DNA from 3 places in the Dryocola mayonis genome. Region 3 is predicted to be linked to each of the others. Evidence: predicted binding sites of a transcription regulator. Region 3 holds the regulator's gene; each other region holds the start of a gene.

Region 1 (5,274 bases), 540 kb from region 3:
ACCAACGACGTAGATCGCGTCGTCTTCGCGGCGGGGGAAGGCGTACTGACGCTTGTGGACTCGCTGGTGATGGGCTGCGCGGTGCTGATCGTCATGTCGACCCAAATCAGCTGGCAGCTGACGCTGCTGGCCCTGCTGCCTATGCCGGTGATGGCGCTGGTGATCAAACGCTACGGTGACCAGCTGCACCAGCGTTTTAAACTTGCCCAGGCCGCGTTTTCCACGCTTAACGACCGCACCCAGGAAAGCTTAACCAGCATCCGCATGATCAAAGCTTTTGGCCTTGAGGATCGTCAGTCGGCGCTGTTCGCCTCCGAAGCGCAGGACGCCGGGGCGAAGAATATGCGCGTGGCGCGGGTGGACGCCCGTTTCGACCCCACGATTTATATCGCCATAGGCACGGCAAACCTGCTGGCGGTAGGCGGCGGGAGCTGGATGGTCATGCAGGGCACCTTAACGCTCGGGCAGCTTACCAGCTTTGTGATGTACCTCGGCCTGATGATTTGGCCGATGCTGGCGCTGGCGTGGATGTTCAACATCGTTGAGCGCGGCAGCGCCGCCTACAGCCGCATCCGCAGCATGCTGGAAGAGGCGCCTTCGGTTATCGACGGCGATAAAGTCGCGCCGGAAGGCCGCGGCATCGTGCAGGCGAACATCCGCGCGTTCCACTATCCACACACGGCGCAGCCGACGCTTGAAAACGTCTCTTTTATCCTTGAGCCCGGCGGCATGCTCGGGCTGTGCGGCCCGACCGGCGCCGGGAAAAGCACTATTTTATCCCTGCTGCAGCGCCATTTTGATATCGACCAGGGCGACATCCGCTTCCACAATATCCCGCTGGCGCAGATGCAGCTCGACGCCTGGCGCAGCCGCCTTGCGGTCGTAAACCAGACGCCGTTCCTGTTCTCCGATACCGTGGCGAACAATATCGCGCTGGGTAAGCCAAACGCCACGCGGGGGGAGATTGAACACGTCGCCCGTCTTGCCAGCGTGCATGAAGATATTTTGCGGCTGCCGCAGGGCTACGAAACGGAAGTAGGGGAGCGCGGGGTGATGCTCTCCGGCGGGCAGAAACAGCGTATCTCCATCGCCCGCGCGCTTTTGCTGGATGCGGAAATCCTTATTCTTGATGACGCGCTTTCGGCGGTAGACGGGCGCACCGAACATCAAATTCTCCATAACCTGCGCCAGTGGGGTGAAAACCGTACGGTCATTATTAGCGCGCACCGCCTGTCGGCGCTGACCGAAGCGAGCGAAATTCTGGTGATGCAGCACGGGCACGTGGCCCAGCGCGGCAGCCATGAGGCGCTGGTTTCCCAGCCGGGCTGGTATCGCGATATGTATCGCTACCAGCAGCTGGAAGCCGCGCTGGACGATGCGCCGGAAGCGGCCGAAGAGGAGCAAGCCAATGCGTAAGCTGCAAAAGCAGTGGCCGACGATAAAACGCCTGCTGGCCTACGGTTCGCCGTGGCGCAGGCCGCTTGCCGGGGCCGTGGTCATGCTGTGGATTGCGGCGGCGGCGGAAGTGACCGGCCCGGTGCTGGTAAGCTATTTCATCGATAACATGGTGTCGCAAAACCGCCTGCCGATAGCGCTGGTGGCCGGGCTTGCCGCCGCCTACCTGCTGCTTTCCGTGACGGCCGCGGGCCTGCATTACTGGCAGGCGCTGCTGTTCAACCAGGCGGCCGTCGGCGTGGTGCAAAAGCTACGTACCGACGTGATGGACGCGGCGCTTCGCCAGCCGCTGAGCGCCTTCGATACCCAGCCCGTGGGGCAGGTGATTTCCCGCGTCACCAACGACACGGAGGTGATTCGCGATCTTTACGTGACCGTCGTCGCAACCGTTTTGCGCAGCGCCGCGCTGATCGGCGCGATGCTGGTGGCGATGTTCAGCCTTGACTGGCGCATGGCGCTGGTCGCCGTCACCATCTTCCCGGCGGTGCTTATCGTGATGGTGATTTACCAGCGCTACAGCACGCCGATCGTGCGCCGGGTGCGCGGCTATCTGGCGGATATTAACGACGGCTTTAACGAAGTCATCAACGGCATGAGCGTTATCCAGCAGTTCCGCCAGCAGGCGCGGTTTGGCGAACGCATGGGGGCGGCGAGCCGCTCGCACTATCTGGCGCGTATGCAAACCCTGCGGCTGGACGGCTTTTTGCTGCGGCCCTTGCTCAGCCTGTTCTCTGCGCTGGTGCTTTGCGGGCTGCTGATGCTGTTCGGCTTCACCGCGGTAGGCACCATTGAGGTGGGCGTGCTGTATGCCTTTATCAACTACCTTGGCCGGCTCAACGAGCCGCTTATCGAACTGACCACCCAGCAGTCAATGCTGCAGCAGGCGGTGGTGGCCGGCGAACGCGTGTTTGAGCTGATGGACGGTAAGCGCCAGGGCTACGGCAGCGATACTCGTCCGCTGGCAAGCGGCGAAATTGCCGTAGACAACGTTTCTTTTGCCTACCGTGGCGACCGCCTGGTGCTGCAGGACATTAACCTGCAGGTGCCGTCGCGCAGCTTTGTCGCGCTTGTGGGGCACACAGGCAGCGGCAAAAGCACGCTGGCTAACCTGCTGATGGGCTATTACCCGCTTACCGGCGGGGAAATCCGCCTTGACGGCCGTCCGTTAGCGACGCTCAGCCATAACACCCTGCGCCGCGGCGTGGCGATGGTGCAGCAAGATCCCGTGGTTCTGGCGGATTCGTTCTTTGCTAACGTCACCTTAGGGCGTGAAATCAGCGAAGAGGCCGTATGGCGGGCGCTGGAAACGGTGCAGCTGGCGGATCTCGCGCGCACCATGGCTGACGGTATTCATACCCGCCTGGGCGAGCAGGGCAACAATTTGTCCGTAGGGCAAAAACAGCTGCTGGCGCTGGCGCGCGTGCTGGTGGACGCGCCGCAAATTCTTATTCTCGATGAGGCTACCGCCAATATCGACTCCGGCACCGAACAGGCTATTCAACAGGCGCTGGCGGCGATTCGCGAGCACACCACGCTTGTGGTGATAGCCCACCGTTTATCGACCATCACCGACGCGGACACCATTCTGGTGCTGCATCGCGGCCAGGCGGTTGAGCGCGGCACGCACAGCGAGCTGCTGGCTTGCGAAGGACGCTACTGGCAGATGTATCAGCTACAGCTGGCCGGTGAAGAGCTGGCGGCCGCCACGCGCGAGGAATCGCTTATTGCCTGATGCACCAGCATCAGGCAATAAACAAGCATATCGCCAAAGGAGATCCTCCCTGGTGCAATTTTGAAACATTGCGCGCACCAGCATGGTGCGTTTTCCCTTTCCAGGAACAATCTTAATCCCGGCCACATTTTTTCCCGCCCGAAGAACCCGCAACCGCGCTGATTAACGCGCTGAAAAAAGCTGATTTTCATTCCTGGCACGGGGCTTGCTTTATCTCCATCGTGAAGCTGTGCAATCGCCCATTGGCTTACTGGAGGGGAATTTATGAAGCTGGTTACCGTGGTAATCAAACCGTTCAAACTCGAAGACGTGCGTGAAGCACTTTCTTCTATCGGCATTCAGGGGCTGACCGTGACCGAAGTAAAAGGCTTTGGTCGCCAGAAGGGTCACGCAGAGTTGTACCGCGGTGCGGAATACAGCGTCAACTTCCTGCCAAAAGTAAAAATCGATGTCGCCATTGCCGATGACCAGCTTGACGAAGTGATTGATGTCATTAGCAAAGCGGCCTACACCGGCAAAATTGGTGACGGCAAAATTTTCGTTGCCGAACTGCAGCGCGTCATCCGTATTCGTACCGGCGAAGCCGACGAAGCTGCGCTGTAAATGCCTCCCCAATCGTGAAAGGGACAGAAAAAATGAAGAAATTAGCCTCTGTAACAGGCGCCTTAGCCCTGGCGCTTGCGCCATCACTGGCGCTGGCCGCCCCGGCCGTTGCCGATAAAGCCGACAACGCCTTTATGATGATTTGCACCGCTCTGGTGCTGTTTATGACCATTCCCGGCCTGGCGCTGTTCTACGGCGGCCTGATCCGCTCCAAAAACGTGCTTTCCATGCTGACGCAGATTGCGGTGACCTTCTCGCTGGTCTGCGTGCTGTGGGTGGTTTACGGCTATACGCTGGCCTTTGGCACGGGCGGAAGCTTCTTCGGTAACTTCGATTGGGTAATGCTCAAGAATATTCAGCTGACCGCGCTGATGGGCTCTTTCTATCAGTATATTCACGTCGCCTTCCAGGGCTCTTTCGCCTGCATTACCGTAGGGCTTATCGTGGGCGCGCTTGCCGAACGTATTAAATTCTCCGCGGTGCTGATTTTCGTGCTGGTCTGGCTGACGCTGTCCTACGTGCCTATTGCGCACATGGTATGGGGCGGTGGCCTGCTGGGAACGCACGGCGCGATGGACTTCGCGGGCGGCACCGTTGTGCACATTAACGCCGCCGTTGCAGGCCTCGTGGGCGCTTACCTGGTAGGCAAGCGCGTAGGCTACGGCAAAGAGGCGTTCAAACCGCACAACCTGCCGATGGTCTTTATGGGCACAGCAATTCTGTACTTTGGCTGGTTCGGCTTTAACGCGGGTTCCGCAAGCTCCGCTAACGAAATCGCCGCTCTGGCCTTTGTGAACACGGTGGTCGCAACGGCCGCCGCGGTTCTCGGTTGGATCTTTGGCGAGTGGACGCTGCGCGGCAAACCTTCTCTGCTGGGCGCCTGTTCCGGTGCTATCGCGGGTCTGGTAGGCATCACTCCGGCCTGTGGTTACGTTGGCGTCGGCGGCGCGCTGATCGTCGGCGTGGCGGCGGGTCTGGCAGGGCTGTGGGGCGTGACGCTGCTGAAAAAATGGCTGCGCGTCGACGATCCCTGCGACGTGTTCGGCGTGCACGGCGTTTGCGGCATCGTGGGCTGCATTCTGACCGGCATCTTTGCCGCCAGTTCACTGGGCGGCGTTGGCTACGCGGAAGGCGTGACGATGGGCCATCAGGTTCTGGTTCAGCTGGAAAGTATCGGCGTGACTATCGTCTGGTCCGGCGTGGTGGCCTTCATCGGCTTTAAAATCGCCGACCTGACCGTGGGCCCTGCGCGTACCGGAAGAGCAGGAGCGCGAAGGTCTGGACGTGAACAGCCATGGCGAGAACGCTTACAACGCTTAAAGATTTCCCCTTAACCTCTCCCTTCCGGGAGAGGTTAAAGATCTGTTATCCCCGCTTACGCATTACGCCTTCCTGCACCGTTGAAGCCACCAGCACCCCGTCCTGGGTATAAAACTCACCGCGAACAAAGCCGCGAGCGCTTGAGGCTGACGTGCTCTCAACGC
Region 2 (5,274 bases), 550 kb from region 3:
CTCTACAGCAAGGCGCTGCCAAAACGGGAGTTTATCGAGTGGGTTGCCCGTAACGATGCGCGGCCCCCGCTACTTGCGCAATAGCTTCTGCAGCCGCTGCTGCTGACGGCGCTCCAGCCAGCCGTGGAAAACAAACAGCCTCGCGCCGCGTAGCGCCAGCAGCGCCCCCCAAATGACCGTCGGCCAGATAAACCAGTAGCGTTCAGGAGAGGTAAACAGATTTATTGCCGCCAGCCCGGCGCAGACGACCGCCCAGGTCATTACCGCGCGATAAAAACCGTACTCCCGATCCAGGCGACGTTTCGCCCGGTCGATTTTCTGGTTCAGGGCCTCATCCTGAGCGGGCTCCTCGGCCATTTCCGCGTTCAAATCGGCCACCTTTAAATCGAAGGCCGCGGCTATCGCGCTTAAGGTTTCCAGGCTCGCCTGGCCGCCGTTCTCAATACGCTGAATGGTGCGCACGCTTAAAGAAGAAAGCTCGGCCAGTTGCTCCTGGGACCAGGCTCTTGATAAGCGCAGCGCTTTAATAGTTGAGTGTTTCATAGCAGGTTCTCTCTACGGGTTTAACCAGCTTTTATCTTGCGCCGGGCGCGGTTAACGCACCACGACAGCGCCGCGACGCCTGCCTGACAGCAACACGACAGCAGTACGACAGCGGCTGTCAGGCTACGCGAAGGCGTTTTTTCATCTACGCTCAAAACTCTCCACGCCATAAACAGGAGCAGGCCATGAGCAAAAAATACGACTTTCCCGTCGAACAAATTCGCCGCTATCTGGAGCCCGGACCGATCGTTTTGCTCTCTTCGTTACACCGTGGACAGCGCAATATCATGACGCTCGGCTGGCATACCATTATGGAATTCTCGCCGTCGCTTATCGGCTGCATGATTTCAGCGGGCAACCACAGCTTCAGTATGATCCGTGAAAGCGGCGAATGCGTGATAAATCTGCCCACCGTTGAACTGGCGGACACGGTTGCCGGAACAGGTAACTGCTGCGGAAAAGAAACGGATAAATTCGCCAAATTTTCACTGACGCCGGTAAAGTCGAGAAAGGTCGCCGCCCCGGCCATTGACGAATGCTACGCCCATTTTGAATGTCGCCTGCATGATGATGTGCTGGTAGAAAGCTACAACTTTTTTATCTTCGAAGTGGTTTGCGCCCGGGTGCAGCACGAGCCGGAATGGCCGGAAACGCTGCACTATACCGGCGACGGCCTGTTCCGAACCGACGGCGGCTTTATCGACCGCCGCCGCTTATTTACCAAAGTGTCTTAAGAGGCTATTTCGCGCCCAGCCGTTTTGCCAGCCGGTGCAGGTTTGCTACGTCGAGCTGCAGCTGACGCGCGGTGGCGGCCCAGTTGCCGCCGTTGGCGTCGAGCGTCTGCACTATTATCCGGCGCTGAAAATCGTCCGTTGCCGTACGCAGGTTGTCTACCGCCGGCAGGCTTTTTATCGCCGCCGGCGCGCTTTTTTGCTCCGCGTCCGCCAGCTGAAAATGCTGCGGCTGCAGCAGCAGCTCTCCTTGCGGATGGCCAGCGCGCGCCAGTACGATGGCGCGGTAAATAGCGTGCTCCAGCTCGCGAATATTGCCCGGCCAGTCGTACCGGCGCAGCAGATCGCGAGCGCCATCGCTTAATACCACCTGCTTCAGGCCCATTTTTACGCGGCTTTGTTCGCAGAAAAAGCCGGCCAGCAGGGTGATATCATCGCCGCGTTCGCGCAGGGGCGGGACGTGCACCGGAAAGACGCTTAAGCGATGAAACAGGTCCGAGCGAAACTGCCCTTCCAGCACCTGCTGCTTCAGATCCCGGTTGGTTGCCGCCAGCACCCGCACGTTCACCCGCTGGCTGTTGTCATCCCCTACCCGCTGGATATCGCCATACTGCAAAACGCGCAGCAGCTTGGCCTGCAGCGTCAGCGGCAGCTCCCCGATTTCATCAAGGAACAGCGTGCCGTTATCCGCCATCTCAAATTTCCCGGTTCGGTGGTGTATCGCCCCGGTGAAGGCGCCTTTCACGTGGCCAAACAACTCGCTTTCCGCCACGCTTTCCGGCAAAGCCGCACAGTTAAGATAAACCAGCGGGTTGGCCGCCCGCGCCGATCCGCCATGAATCGCCCTCGCCACCAGCTCTTTACCGACGCCGGTTTCACCGGTGATCAGCACGTTGAGATCCGATCCCGCGACAATTTCGATCTCTTTTTTAAGCTGCTCGATGCCGGGGGAAAGCCCCACCATTTCCGCGCTGCCGCTTTTCGCCGTGATAGGCACCGCTGCCGCCGCCGGCGTCTGGTTTTCCAGCTGTTCCATCAGCAGCGCGTTATTGAGCGCCCCGGCGGCCAGCACGCTGATAAGCCTCAGCTCCTCGTCGCTGAAATGGTCGAACTGCGCCGGATCCATGCCGTCTACGGTCAACGCGCCGATCAGGTTCTGGTCGGCAAACAGCGGCAGGCCAAGACAGGCATGCACTTTTAAATCGCTGTGATGCGGGATCAGCCCGTCGTAGGGATCGGGAAGCTCGCTTTCGGCCGGAAAGCGCACGACGTCGCCCGCGCGCGCGATGGCTTCCAGCCGCGGATGGGCATCCAGCGCAAAACGCCGTCCAAGCACGTCTTGCGCCAGGCCATCAATAGCCAGCGGACGGAACTGCCGCGCCTCGTAGCGCAGCAGCGCGGTGGCATCGCTGCCCAAAAGCTGGCGCAACGTGCGGACTAAACGGGCAAAGCGGTCCTGATGGGTGATGCCGCTTTGCAGATCGATGGCGATATTGGCAAGGGAGGTGATAGACAGGCTCATAGGCGGCTCCTTTAAAGGGTGCGTTAAGCCTAATCCCTGCTAGTCAAAATGACAACCACAATGTCATAAAGACATTACTCCGCTTGGTCATTATGACAATTAAAGCACGACAATAATAATTAAATTTTTTATAAATCAATAAATTAAAAAGTTGGCACGCTAGCTGCAATATGCATGGCACAAACATCATTTATTTTATTGATACTGAGGTACTGACGAATGGCTATTCAGGTTAAAAACAACATTAAGTGGGTTGGACAACGTGACTGGGAAGTGCGCGATTTTCACGGGACTGAATATAAAACGCTGCGCGGCAGCAGCTATAACAGCTATCTCATTTGCGAAGAGAAAAACGTGCTGATCGATACCGTCGATCATAAATTCAGCCGCGAATTCGTGCAGAACCTGCGCGCCGAAATCGATCTTGCGGATATCGATTACATTATCATCAACCACGCGGAAGAAGACCACGCCGGCGCGCTTACCGAGCTGATGTCCTGCATTCCGGACACGCCGATTTACTGCACCGCGAACGCCATCGACTCCATCACCGGCCACCACCATCACCCGGAATGGAACTTCAACGTCGTGAAAACCGGCGACAGCCTGGACATTGGTAACGGCAAGCAGCTGATTTTCGTTGAAACCCCGATGCTGCACTGGCCGGACAGCATGATGACCTATATGACCGGCGACGCGGTGCTGTTTAGCAACGACGCCTTCGGCCAGCACTACTGCGACGAACACCTGTTTAACGACGAGGTGGACCAGGCCGAACTGTTCGAGCAGTGCCAGCGCTACTATGCCAATATCCTGACTCCGTTCAGCCGCCTGGTGACGCCGAAAATTACCGAGATCCTCGGCTTCAACCTGCCGGTAGATATGATTGCCACCTCCCACGGCGTGGTGTGGCGTGACAACCCGACGCAGATCGTCGAGCTGTATCTGAAATGGGCCGCGGATTATCAGGAAGACCGCATCACCATTTTCTACGACACCATGTCCAACAACACCCGCATGATGGCCGACGCTATCGCGCAGGGCATTGCCGAAACGGATCCGCGCGTGGCGGTGAAAATCTTCAACGTCGCCCGCAGCGACAAAAACGAAATTCTGACCAACGTTTTCCGCTCCAAAGGCGTGCTGGTGGGCACCTCCACCATGAACAACGTGATGATGCCGAAAATCGCCGGCTTGGTGGAAGAGATGACCGGCCTACGTTTTCGCAATAAGCGCGCCAGCGCCTTCGGCTCGCACGGCTGGAGCGGCGGCGCGGTAGACCGTCTGTCCACCCGCCTGCAGGACGCCGGTTTTGAAATGTCCCTGAGCCTGAAGGCTAAGTGGCGCCCGGACATGGACGCGCTGGAACTTTGCCGCGCCCACGGTCGTGAAATCGCTCGCCAGTGGGCGACAACGCCGCTGCCTGCCGCAGCCGTGAACGCGCCGCAGGCAACCGTCGCCGAAGCCGAAGCAAAAACCTGCGCCGACCTCGGCCCACGTATGCAGTGCAGCGTTTGCCAGTGGATTTACGATCCGCAGACCGGCGAACCTATGCAGGACGTAGCGCCGGGAACCGCCTGGAGCGACGTGCCTGACACCTTCCTGTGCCCGGAATGTTCGCTGGGTAAAGACGTGTTCGACGTGCTGGCAACGGAGGCAAAATGAGCGCAGGCATCGTCATTATCGGCTCGGGCTTCGCCGCCCGCCAGCTGGTAAAAAACATCCGTAAGCAAGACGGCAATGTGCCCATCCGCATGATTGCCGCCGACAGCATGGATGAATACAACAAGCCCGATCTCAGCCACGTTATCAGCCTGAACCAGCGGGCCGACGATATGACCCGGCAGCGCGCCGGGGAGTTCGCCGAGCAGTTCAACCTGACGCTGCACGCCAACACCCGGGTTTCGGATATCGATACCAGCAGGCGTCTGGTGAAATGCGCAGACCAGCAGTGGTCCTATGACAAACTGGTGCTGGCCACCGGCTCAAGCGCGGTGCTTCCCCCCGTGCCCGGCCGCGAGCTGATGCTGACGCTCAACAGCCAGCAGGAATACCTGTCCTGCGAAACGGCGCTGCGCGATGCGCGCCGCGTGATGATTCTGGGCGGCGGCTTAATCGGCAGCGAACTGGCGATGGATTTTTGCCGCGCCGGTAAGCAGGTGATGGTGGTGGATAATTCAGCAAGCCTGCTCGCTTCGCTGATGCCTGCGGAGGTAAGCAGCCGCCTGCAGCAGCGTCTGAATCAGATGGGCGTCGAGCTGCTGTTCAACCAGCGCCTTGAATCGCTGACCGGAACCGGGCAGGGAATTAGCGCGGCCCTGAGCAACGGCCGTACCCTCGACGTTGATGCCGTGGTGGCCGCAATCGGCCTGCGTCCTAACGTAGATTTAGCGCAGAACGCCGGGCTTGAGGTCAATCGCGGCATCAAGGTTAACCGCCAGCTGCAAACCTCAGATGCGAATATTTACGCGCTGGGCG
Region 3 (5,274 bases):
CGCTGCTTAAGGCCCGCGGCTTTACCCAGCAGGATTTCGCCCTCTCCCATCCGGGCGGCGCGCTGGGACGCAAGCTGCTGTTGCGCGTCAACGACATCATGCACACCGGCGAAGAAATTCCCCACGTCAGCAAAGAGGCTTCCTTACGGGATGCGCTGCTGGAGATTACCCGTAAAAATATGGGCATGACGGTTATCTGCGACGACCTGATGAAAATCGAAGGGATCTTTACCGACGGCGACTTACGCCGGGTCTTTGATATGGGCGTCGATTTGCACACCCTTAACATTGCCGATGTGATGACCGCGGGCGGTATTCGCGTCCGGCCAGGAACCCTTGCGGTAGACGCTTTAAACCTGATGCAGTCCCGCCATATTACTTCAGTGCTGGTTGCCGATGGCGACCAGCTGCTCGGTGTGGTACATATGCACGATATGCTGCGCGCAGGCGTGGTTTAACAAAGGATTAGAATTAATGAGTAACCACGAAGCGTCGCTCGATACCTGCTATGGGCCCGTGAGCGCTCGCGTGATGGAGCGGGCAGCAAAGGTGCGCCTGCTGATTCTGGACGTTGACGGCGTCATGTCAGACGGCCTGATTTTTATGGGCAACAGCGGCGAAGAGCTGAAAGCTTTTAACGTGCGCGACGGCTACGGCATTCGCAGCATTCTTACCTCCGGCATCGAGGTGGCTATTATTACCGGCCGTAAGGCAAAGCTGCTTGAAGACCGCTGCGAAACTTTAGGTATTACCCATCTTTATCAGGGGCAGTCCGATAAGCTGCTGGCTTTTCGCGATCTCCTGGATAAACTCGCCCTGGCGCCGGCTCAGGCGGCGTATGTCGGTGACGATCTTATCGACTGGCCCGTGATGGCTGAATGCGGGCTGAGCGTCGCGGTTGCCGATGCGCATCCGCTGCTGACGCCGCGCGCGGACTACGTGACCCGCATCAACGGCGGTCGCGGCGCCGTACGCGAAGTCTGTGACCTGTTATTACTGGCGCAGGGGAAGCTTGATGAGGCCAAAGGGCTATCCATATGAGTAAAACAAGGCGTTGGGTTATCATCCTGCTGTCGCTTGCAGCCCTGGTGCTGATCGGTATTAATCTGGCCGATAAAGACATGATGGCGCCGGTTACTGTGAACACTAACGAGCCAACCTATAAAAGCGAACACTCCACTACCGTGGTGTACAGCCCTGCGGGGGCGTTAAATTATCGGTTAGTGGCGGAACACGTTGAATATTTTTCAGAAACGGCCATTTCCTGGTTCACCAACCCGGTAATGACGCAGTACGATGAAAATAAAGTTGCCACCTGGTCATTACGTGCAGATCGCGCCAAACTAACTAATGATCGGATGCTGTATCTGTATGGGAATGTTGTACTCACGGCACTGACTCCCGATTCGCAGTTACGCAAAATTACCACAGACAATGCGCAGGTTAACTTGATCACTCAGGATGTCGCGTCTGATGATTTGGTGACGCTGTACGGTACCAGCTTTAACTCCAGCGGCCTGAAAATGCGCGGAAATTTACGCAGCAAAAACGCCGAGCTGATTGAAAAGGTTAGAACATCCTATGAAATCCAGAATAAACAAACTCAGCCTTAACCTGGTGTTAACCAGTACGCTTTTGGCCGCCAGTTTTTCGGCCTTCGCGCTGACCGGCGATACCGAGAAGCCTATTCATATTGAATCAGATCAGCAGTCGCTGGATATGCAGGGCAACGTCGTGACCTTTACCGGCAACGTGGTTGTGACGCAGGGCAGCATCAAGATCAACGCCGATAAAGTCGTGGTGACCCGTCCGGGCGGCGAACAGGGTAAAGAAGTGATTGACGGCTTCGGCAACCCGGCGACGTTTTACCAGATGCAGGACAGCGGCAAGCCCGTAAAAGGCCACGCCTCCACCATGCATTATGAATTGCAAAACGACTTTGTGGTGCTGACCGGCGACGCCTTCCTGGAGCAGCTCGACAGCAACATCAAAGGCGACAAGATCACCTATCTGGTCAAAGAGCAGAAAATGCAGGCCTTTAGCGATAAAGGCAAGCGCGTGACCACTATCCTTGTGCCTTCACAACTGCAGAATAAAGACGGCAAGGCGGCCCCCGCTCCTGCCGCACCGAAAAAGAGTAACTAATTCGTTATGGCAACTTTAATCGCGAAGAACCTCGCCAAGGCCTATAAAGGCCGCCGCGTGGTGGAAGACGTCAGTCTGACCGTTAACTCCGGCGAAATTGTCGGCCTGCTTGGGCCAAACGGCGCGGGGAAAACCACGACTTTCTATATGGTCGTCGGCATCGTGCCGCGTGACGCGGGCAACATCATCATCGATGATGAAGATATCAGCATGCTGCCGCTTCACGCGCGCGCGCGCCGCGGCATCGGCTACCTGCCGCAGGAGGCCTCGATTTTCCGTCGACTGAGCGTGTTTGACAACCTGATGGCGGTCCTGCAAATCCGTGACGATCTCAGCCCGGAACAGCGCGATGATCGCGCCAACGAGCTGATGGAAGAGTTCCACATCGAGCATCTGCGCAACAGCCTCGGCCAGTCCTTGTCCGGCGGCGAGCGTCGTCGCGTGGAAATTGCCCGCGCTTTAGCCGCCAATCCAAAATTTATTCTGCTTGATGAACCTTTTGCCGGGGTCGATCCGATTTCCGTCATCGACATCAAGCGAATCATCGAGCATTTGCGCGACAGCGGGCTCGGGGTGCTGATTACTGACCATAACGTACGCGAAACCCTCGCCGTTTGCGAACGCGCTTATATCGTCAGCCAGGGCCAGCTAATCGCACACGGCACGCCGGGCGAAATCCTGGAAGACGAGCATGTTAAGCGCGTCTATCTGGGCGAAGAGTTCAGACTCTGATAGGGTAGGTAAAATTAACCTGTACATCTGAGGACGTTCGCTCTGAATATGAAGCAAGGTTTGCAACTTCGGCTTAGCCAACAACTTGCTATGACTCCGCAGCTGCAGCAGGCCATTCGTCTGTTGCAGCTGTCGACGCTGGAGCTACAGCAGGAACTTCAACAGGCGCTGGAAAATAATCCACTGCTTGAGCAAACCGACCCGCATGAAGAAATCGACGCTCAGGAAACTCGCGAAAACGAAGCGCTGGACACCCGTGAGGCGCTCGAACAAAAAGAGATGCCTGACGAGCTGCCGCTGGATGCGAGCTGGGATGAAATCTACACTGCGGGAACGCCTTCCGGCACCGGAACCGACTATATCGACGATGAGCTTCCGGTTTATCAGGGCGAAACCACCCAGTCGCTGCAGGACTACCTGATGTGGCAGGTCGAACTGACTCCTTTTACCGACACCGATGCCGCTATCGCCACCTCCATCGTGGATGCCGTTGATGAAACCGGCTATCTCACCGTTACCCTTGAAGAGATTCTGGAAAGCATGGGCGACGATGAGGTGAGCCTTGATGAAGTGGAAGCGGTGCTCAAACGCGTTCAGCGTTTCGATCCCATCGGCGTGGCGGCACGCGATCTGCGCGACTGCCTTCTGATCCAGCTTTCGCAATACGCCAAGGAGACGCCGTGGCTGAACGAGGCCCGGCTGATCGTCAGCGAACATCTGGATCTGCTCGCCAATCACGACTTTCGCAGCCTGATGCGCGTCACGCGGCTGAAAGAAGACGTGCTGAAAGAGGCGATGTGCCTGATTCAGTCTTTGGATCCGCGCCCGGGGCAGTCCATTCAAACCGGCGAGCCGGAATACGTGATTCCTGACGTGCTGGTGCGTAAGGCCCAGGGAAAATGGACCGTCGAGCTCAATTCAGATAGCATTCCACGCCTGAAAATAAACCAGCAGTACGCCGCGCTCGGCACCAGCAGCAGAAGCGACAGCGATTCGCAGTATATCCGCAGCAACCTGCAGGATGCGAAATGGCTGATAAAAAGCCTGGAGAGCCGCAACGATACGCTGCTGCGCGTCAGCCGCTGCATCGTCGAGCAGCAGCAGGGCTTTTTCGAGCACGGCGAAGAACACATGAAGCCCATGGTGCTGGCGGATATCGCGCAGGCGGTGGAAATGCACGAATCCACCATCTCGCGCGTGACGACGCAGAAATATCTGCACAGCCCGCGGGGCATTTTTGAACTGAAGTATTTCTTCTCAAGCCATGTAAACACCGAAAGCGGCGGCGAAGCCTCCTCGACGGCGATACGCGCGCTGGTGAAGAAGTTAATTGCTGCGGAAAACCCCGTGAAACCTCTTAGCGACAGCAAGTTAACGACTATGCTGTCAGATCAGGGGATCATGGTGGCGCGCCGCACTGTTGCGAAGTACCGAGAGTCTTTATCCATACCACCGTCAAATCAGCGTAAGCAGCTGGTCTGACTCAACTGATAAGGAAGACACTATGCAGCTCAACATTACAGGACAAAACGTCGAAATCACGGACGCACTGCGCGATTTTGTGAATGCGAAATTTGCCAAACTGGAGCAGTACTTCGAACGCATTAATCAGGTCTACATCGTATTAAAAGTGGAAAAAGTGACCCACCTTGCGGATGCGACGCTTCACGTAAACGGAGGGGAGCTACATGCCAGCGCCGAAGGCCAGGACATGTACGCGGCCATTGACGGCCTCATCGATAAACTGGCTCGCCAGTTAACTAAACATAAAGATAAACTAAAACAACATTGATAATCCAGGTCTCTGTTTACGCCTCGACGGCTCGTTGTCCCAAGGTCAACGGGCCGTTAGCATAACAGGGTGCTTAGGTGAACTTATGATGAACAACGATTCCGTTCTACAGCTTAGTAACGTCCTTAACCAGGAATGTACCCGAAGTGGCGTCCACTGCCAGAGCAAAAAGCGCGCGCTGGAAATCATCAGCGAGCTGGCTGCAAAGCAGCTTGGCCTGGCGCCGCAGATTGTTTTTGAAGCGGTGCTCACGCGCGAGCGTATGGGAAGTACCGGCATTGGCAACGGTATCGCCATTCCGCACGGGAAGCTTGAAGAAGACACCCTGCGCGCGGTGGGGGTATTTATCCAGCTGGAAACGCCTATCGCTTTCGATGCGATCGATAACCAGCCCGTCGACCTTTTGTTTGCGCTGCTGGTGCCTGCCGACCAGACCAAAACACATTTGCACACCCTGTCGCTGGTGGCAAAGCGCCTGGCGGACAAAACAATCTGCCGCCGCCTGCGCGCGGCGAGCAGTGACGAAGAGCTCTATCAGATCATTACCGATACTGAAAACGGTAATAAAAGTGAATAATCTGGCTGCGGCGTGGCGAATGCCGCGG

The links. The regulator sigma-54, encoded in region 3, starts transcription at its own class of promoters, with help from an activator protein. The targets are predictions, from matches to a motif close to GTTGGCACANNTTTCGCTNT.
Region 1: glnK (P-II family nitrogen regulator) is a predicted target of sigma-54. The motif match lies at 3,380-3,399, and genes of this name have one in related genera.
Region 2: norV (anaerobic nitric oxide reductase flavorubredoxin) is a predicted target of sigma-54. The motif match lies at 2,947-2,966, and genes of this name have one in related genera.

Annotation. Positions count from the first base shown of each region.
Region 1 covers NZ_CP150452.1:1,016,185-1,021,458, forward strand. The annotation lists gene WLO32_RS04910 (SmdA family multidrug ABC transporter permease/ATP-binding protein) at 1-1,416, shown strand, start outside; gene WLO32_RS04915 (SmdB family multidrug efflux ABC transporter permease/ATP-binding protein) at 1,409-3,187, shown strand; gene glnK (P-II family nitrogen regulator) at 3,452-3,790, shown strand; partial or broken gene amtB (ammonium transporter AmtB) at 3,823-5,110, shown strand; gene tesB (acyl-CoA thioesterase II) at 5,156-5,274, opposite strand, start outside.
Region 2 covers NZ_CP150452.1:1,029,038-1,034,311, reverse strand. The annotation lists gene WLO32_RS05010 (EAL domain-containing protein) at 1-84, shown strand, start outside; gene WLO32_RS05005 (2TM domain-containing protein) at 70-543, opposite strand; gene WLO32_RS05000 (flavin reductase family protein) at 729-1,277, shown strand; gene norR (nitric oxide reductase transcriptional regulator NorR) at 1,282-2,796, opposite strand; gene norV (anaerobic nitric oxide reductase flavorubredoxin) at 3,016-4,461, shown strand; gene norW (NADH:flavorubredoxin reductase NorW) at 4,458-5,274, shown strand, end outside.
Region 3 covers NZ_CP150452.1:474,497-479,770, reverse strand. The annotation lists partial or broken gene kdsD (arabinose-5-phosphate isomerase KdsD) at 1-458, shown strand, start outside; gene kdsC (3-deoxy-manno-octulosonate-8-phosphatase KdsC) at 475-1,041, shown strand; gene lptC (LPS export ABC transporter periplasmic protein LptC) at 1,038-1,613, shown strand; gene lptA (lipopolysaccharide ABC transporter substrate-binding protein LptA) at 1,582-2,145, shown strand; gene lptB (LPS export ABC transporter ATP-binding protein) at 2,152-2,877, shown strand; gene rpoN (RNA polymerase factor sigma-54) at 2,926-4,359, shown strand; gene hpf (ribosome hibernation promoting factor) at 4,382-4,669, shown strand; gene ptsN (PTS IIA-like nitrogen regulatory protein PtsN) at 4,755-5,246, shown strand.